Regions from separate parts of the Paenibacillus sp. S-38 genome, predicted to be linked through region 1. Evidence: predicted binding sites of a transcription regulator. Region 1 holds the regulator's gene; the other holds the start of a gene.

Region 1 (3,271 bases):
ATTCTCCGCAGTCATCGTGGCCAGCTGTCAGCACATTCTCGATGCCTTCAAGCTTCTGGCCAAGAAAAAATACATGCAGCTCTCCGAGCACACGGTACAGATCAACTCCCTTGAGAACGAAGCTGACCGTCTGATGCGCGAAGGGATTCGTGAGATCTTCATGAATCCGAAAGACCCGTATCACGACTTTAAGCTTAAAGAGCTGTACGAGCGTCTGGAAGAAACAACGGATGCCTGCGAGGACGTGGCCGACATCTTAGACAGCGTAGTCCTGCGTTACTCCTAACGGGACCTGTTTGCTAATCCAACCCACCACTTGATCCAGCGGCAGCTTTAGGGAGGAACCCATGTTAACAACCATTATCATCATTGTAGCTTTGGCGCTGCTCTTTGACTTCATTAACGGCTTTCATGATACGGCCAACGCCATTGCCACTTCCATCTCGACCCGTGCTTTGAGCCCGAGAGTCGCGGTGATCGGTGCAGCGACTTTGAATTTTGTCGGAGCCATCTTCTCCTCGGAGGTTGCGAAGACGGTCGGTGGTTCGGTAGCCAACCCGGCCACCATTGAGAACGGCATGCATATAGTTATGGCGGCCCTGATCTCTGCGATTATCTGGAACCTGCTTACCTGGTACTACGGAATCCCTTCCTCCTCTTCGCATACGCTGATCGGTTCCCTTGCGGGAGCGGTTATCGCCGGCGCCGGAATGGGGGCTCTGAACTGGGCCGGCTTCAAATCCATCGTTCTTATTCTCGTCCTATCGCCTATCGTGGCCTTTGCTACCGGGTTCATTATTATGTGGATTATCCGGCAGCTTATTGTCGTGAGCGGAAACAGCTCCCGGACGAAGCTCAACCGTACGTTCCGGAGCTTCCAGGTGATTTCGGCCGCTCTGCTCTCCTTCTCCCACGGCGGGAATGACGCCCAGAAGGCTATGGGAATTATCGTCTTCGGTCTCGTCTCGATGGGATACCAGGACACGCTGGATGTCCCTCTCTGGGTGAAGCTTTCCGCAGCAACCGCGATGGGTCTCGGCACATCGATCGGCGGCTGGCGCATCATTAAGACGATGAGCAAGAAGCTTCTGAAGATCGAGCCGGTCAACGGCTTCGCGTCGGATCTGAACTCTTCCATTGTCATTCAGATCTCTACGCATCTTGGCATGCCGCTCTCCACCACGCATGTCATCTCGTCCTCCATCATCGGTACGGGTTCGGTCCTGCGGTTTCATGATGTGAAGTGGGCGACGGTTACCCGCATGGTGATGACCTGGGTCATTACGATTCCCATCTCCATGCTTCTTGCTTACCTTATTTACAAAATTATTTTCAGCCTTTAATTGAGATTAGTGCAAGAAAAGCCCGGAGCTTGGCTCCAGGCTTTTTTATGTTCACTATATTTACATGGTGTGGTTCAAATTAGTCCAAATAGTAGGCCAGGCTTTGAAGCTCGGTAGTAAAGTCGGCATGGTGCACCCGAACCTCGGTGGGAACCTTTATGATCAGAGGAGCAAAATTTAGAATCGCTTCCACGCCTGCTTCTACGAACCGATCCGCTACCTCCTGGGCTTCTGCCGCCGGCACCGTGATGATCCCGATGCGAACCTTCGCGTCCTGAATGACCTGGTTCAGCTCCGACATCGGTTTCACCTTTAGGTTATTGATCGATTCGCCGATTTTCGCTTCCTGTGCATCGAATACGGCGACAATCTTCATGTTATCCTTCAAGTAAGCGTTATAATTGCAAAGCGCCCTTCCCAGATTCCCCGCGCCCACCAGGGCGACGGGGATCACTTTGTCCAGTTTGAGGATCTGGCGGATCTTCTCGATGAGGTAATCTACATCATAACCGATCCCTTTTTTGCCGAACTCCCCGAAATAAGCGAGATCCTTGCGGATTTGGGCGGGGTTAAGATCCAGCTTTACGCCAAGATCCTGGGAGGAGACAGTCTGTACATTTTTTTTACTGAGCTCACTGAGGAACCTGAGATAGATCGGCAGCCTGCGGACAACCGCTTCCGATATTTTTATCGTCTTCATGCTTCGTTCTCACCCATCCACTGCTTTATTCTTGGCACGAGCTGACCCGAGTTCATATGCTCGATTCTGGGACCCGGGAGCGAGTACAGAAAATACTTGCCGTACTGCGTATCAATCACTCTCGTGTCGTAGATGATCACGATGCCTTTATCGGCCGCGGTCCGCACAAGCCGGCCGAAGCCCTGCTTAAAGCGGATGACCGCCTGGGGTACCGACAGCTTCATGAACGGGTTCATGCCCCGCTGCTTCAGCTTCTCTGTCTTGGCTTCCACGAGAGGGTGATTGGGCGGCTGGAAAGGAAGCCGTACAATCGCCAGGCAGGTCAGGGCATCTCCAGGAATATCGACACCCTCCCAGAAGGAACTCGTACCGAGCAGCACACAGGCTTTGCTGTTTTGAAACAACCGCGTCAGCTTGCTCCGGTTGCTGCTGTCAACGCCCTGTCCGAGCACCGTAATCCCGAAGGAAGCGAGCATATCCTTGAGTCCGGCATGAGCCAGCTTCAGCATCCGGTTGGAAGTGAAGAGCACCAGCATGCGGCCGCGTGTCTGTAGAGCTACTTCCGCCAGCGACGGAATCAGCCGGTCCATGAACTCCTTCTCTCCCGCCGCTCCCTTGAGCGTAGGAAAGTCTCTCGGGATGACAACCAGCGCCTGCTCCCTGTAATTGAATGGAGATGGCAGCAGCACCGTATGAAGCTTCCCATTCTCTTCGGCCTTCTTCAGCCCCAGCTGCTCGCAGGTATAGTCGAAGGACTTACCGACTGACAAGGTGGCCGAAGTGAGAATCACGCTGTCCTTCACGCCGAAGAACTGCGTCTGGAGCATTGAACTCACGTCAATCGGCACAGAAGACAGCTGGAGCGAGCGGTTCTTGTTGTATAATCCGGCTTCCATCCAATACACATAGTTCTCATCCGGCATGGTCATGAAGAAGTGCAGGGCATCTCTCTGCCGGTGCAGCTCTTTGACCGAGCCGCTGAGATCGGTAAGAACACCCTGCACGTCGTAATCGTCCTGTACTTCTTTGATGTCCGAGACCAGGCGTTCCACTTTTTTCAGCGTATCGTTGAACAGAAGCATGATATTTTCTTCCGTCACCATCAGCTTCTCCCAGCCCGACGGCAGACTTTCTTTGCGCAGACGGAACACCAGTGCATTCCCTTCGCTCTGCTGAGATGGATCGCTGCGGGAGACTAGTAACTGGTAAAGAAGCTCGGAGAGGTTCT
Region 2 (3,271 bases), 3.5 Mb from region 1:
CAGCTGGTGGTGGAAGCCGACCGGGATGGAGAACAGCAGGAACATCAAGAACGAGAGGCGGGCGAGCGCATCGCTGAACAATCGGCCCCCGATCACCTTCGGGATGACCACGTACCAGCACATATAGGCCGGCAGCAGCCAGAAGTAGACGAGCGGGTGGCCGAAATACCAGAAGAGCGTGCGGCTCAGGACCACGTTGACCGTCTCCACCCAGCCGAATGACCACGGAATGAGCTGGAACAGCACTTCCACGGCGACGCCCAGCGTTGCGACCAGCCACATCGCCATCGTCACCACGGCCATGAAGGTGAAGAGCGGGGTGGTCCGGCCCGGGTGAAGCACCTTCCAATAGCGGTACTGCATGAAGATCCCGAAGCCGCTCATCCAGCTTCCGACCACGACGAAGACCAGCGCTACGTAGAACCAGGGCGAAGCTTTGAGCGGCGCATAGAACGTATAGAGCACCGTCGCTTTGTTCAGCAGGATGAGGACTGTAGCCCAGAGGGTCCCCGCTGTCATCAGGCCGAAGCCGAGCCAGCCGAGCCTGCGCGGCAGCCCGAGCAGGGTGCCGAGCGTACGGGCCACACCCGCATAGAGGAAGCCGATGATAAAATACGTGGTAAACACCAAGGCCATCAGAACCCCGTGTGCGGTAAGCAGCTGATAGTAGCCGATGCCAAAAGGCAGGACATGCGCTCCCCCGCGGACGAGCCCTTGAAGGAGGCCCGCCACACCGCCCAGGAACAGGGCGAAAAAGGCGAAGAGAATATGGGCCAGGATGAGTGCGCTATCCCGGCGGTCGAACGGTTTCTGTACGGTATCCATGCTGTCATCTCCTTTGCCTGCAGACTTTACTTTTTATTTCACGATCAGCTTCATCATCATCACTTCATGCGCTGCGCCGCAGTATTCGTTGCAGATCACGAGATACTCGCCCGGCTGCGTAAACGTGTAGGTAAGGTGGTTGACCTCACCCGGCACGACCATCATATTGATGGTGGTTCCCACGACCTGAAAGCCGTGCACCACATCGGAACTTGTAATATTGAAGTTCACTTTAGCGCCCAGCGGAAGCTCCAGCACATCCGGCTTATACCCGAACGCGAAGGCGATGAGGTTCGCTTCATACTCCCCCTCGCCGATGCTGCGCAGCCCCGGTTTATCGAACGGCGCCGTCGTGCTGAGCTTCTCGGGGTCCACGGTATGCCTATGCCCTCCCGGAGGCTCCATGCCCATGGCGAACGCCCCAACCCCCACAATCGTCAGGAAGACGGCCAGCATCGTAATCCCGAAGACCAGCCACATTTTCTCTAAACGGTGAATATGCATGATGCTTCCCCCCTCTCTTCTCCTAGTTCCTGCCCATAAACAGTGTAAAAACCCCGGCCCAGGTGAGGATCAAAAACAACCCGAGCAGCATGACCGCCGCGAAGGTCCCCTTCAGGGACGGCTCTTGATGCTCTCCCTCCCACGGCCCCGCTGCCGGACGGCTCTGTTCCTTCTTCATCGTGCGTTCCTCCTATTCTCTGTCTTCCTTAAATATGACTTATTGTAGCGGGGAAGCGGACCGCATCTCTGTGAACTGCATCACACGCGGTCCGTGCGATTCGTGAACAGCGTGCGGTCTCGGGGGAGCCGCGCCAGCAGCACAAAAAGGCCGACATCTGTAGGAACAGATGTCGGCCCAGCCATTGGCCGGCAGATATACCTGCCGGCGGTGCTGCATAGGGAGAGAGCTCGGAGCCCGCCCCGTCATAGTTACTGATCGAACGTTTGGGAGCCGGAGCCCGGCTTCACGCCCTTGTCCCTGCGGACCTTGGACTTCACGCTTCCTGCCGGAAGCGCCGTCTCCTCGGGCTTGATCCCGGTGTTGGCCTGCACGAGAATCTCATCGAACTTGTCGCTGTGCTCCTGCGGCACCTTGCTGCTCGTTGTCACCAGCGTGCCGATGATCGCCCCGAGGAAGCCGAGCGGGATCGAGATGATGCCCGGGTTGGCGTAAGGGAAGAGCGGCGTGCCGACGAGAATCGCCTTGCCGGCCTCCGGCGACCAGACGCTCGGCGAGAAGAACACGAGCAGCAGCGCGGAGATGAGGCCGGTCAGCATGCCCGTCACCGCTCCAGCCGTGTTGAATCGGCGCCAGAAGATCGTGAACAGGATGACCGGCAGGTTGGCGCTCGCCGCTACGGCGAAGGCCACGCTGACCAGGAACGCCACGTTGAGCTTCTGCGCGAACAAGGAGAGGAGGATCGACAGGACGGCCACCCCGACGGAGGCATAGCGCGCTACCTTCACCTGCTCCTTCTCCGTCACCTTGCCCTTGCGGAGAATATTGCTGTAGAAGTCATGGGAGAACGCCGACGCCGCGGAGAGCACAAGGCCCGTCACGACCGCCAGGATGGTGGCGAAGGCCACCGCCGAGATGAAGGCGAAGAAGAAATCGCCGCCAAGAGCCCGGGCCAGCAGCGGAGCCGCCATGTTGCCCCCCTTGTCCTGGGCCACGATCGCGTCATATCCTACGAAGGCGGCCGCGCCGAAGCCGAGGAAGATTGTCATGATGTAGAAGGCGCCGATCAGCCAGGTGGCATAGACGACCGAGCTGCGCGCCGTAGGGGCATCCTTCACGGTGAAGAAGCGGATCAGAATGTGCGGCAGACCCGCCGTCCCGAGAACCAGCGCCAGATTCAGGGACAGCGTGTCGAGCGGCACCTTGTATTTGTTGCCGGGATTCAGGAAGCTCTCCTTCAGGGGCGTCGCATTCTTCATCGCTTCGAACATCGTGAAGATCGAGAAGTCGAACTTCGCGAACACGATCAGGGATACGACGAAGGTGCCGGCCATGAGCAGGATCGCCTTCGTGATCTGCACCCAGGAAGTCGCAGTCATGCCGCCGAACACCACATAGACCGTCATGAGCACGCCTACGATGAGGACCGATACCGTATAGTCGAGATTAAGCAGCAGCTTGATCAGCGAGCCGGCCCCGACAAGCTGGGCGATCATATAGAAGATGGAGATGGCAATCGTATTGAGCGCGGCAATCCCGCGTACCCGGGAGTTATTGAATCGGGCGGCGATCATGTCCGCCATTGTGTACTTGCCGAGATTCCGCAGCGGCTCGGCCACCAGGTACAGCACGACAAGATAGGCTACGAGGAAGCCGATGCTGTAGAAGAAGCCGTCGAAGCCGGCCAGCGCGATCGTCCCCGCAATCCCGAGAAACGAAGCCGCCGACATATAGTCGCCTGCAATCGCGAGACCGTTCTGCCAG

What was found. The regulator Rex, encoded in region 1, represses fermentation and respiration genes when NADH is low (regulators of the CRP and FNR family bind a similar motif). The targets are predictions, from matches to a motif close to TTGTGAAATATTTCACAA.
Region 2: the regulator Rex is predicted to act here: its motif matches at 1,576-1,593, upstream of ACP26L_RS29430 (cytochrome c oxidase subunit 2A).

What each region holds. Positions count from the first base shown of each region.
Region 1 covers NZ_CP187970.1:3,237,879-3,241,149, reverse strand. The annotation lists gene ACP26L_RS14990 (DUF47 domain-containing protein) at 1-286, shown strand, start outside; gene ACP26L_RS14985 (anion permease) at 348-1,343, shown strand; gene ACP26L_RS14980 (redox-sensing transcriptional repressor Rex) at 1,423-2,043, opposite strand; gene dinG (ATP-dependent DNA helicase DinG) at 2,040-3,271, opposite strand, start outside.
Region 2 covers NZ_CP187970.1:6,746,946-6,750,216, forward strand. The annotation lists gene ACP26L_RS29420 (b(o/a)3-type cytochrome-c oxidase subunit 1) at 1-825, opposite strand, end outside; gene ACP26L_RS29425 (cytochrome c oxidase subunit II) at 859-1,329, opposite strand; gene ACP26L_RS29430 (cytochrome c oxidase subunit 2A) at 1,352-1,507, opposite strand; gene ACP26L_RS29435 (solute symporter family protein) at 1,759-3,271, opposite strand, start outside.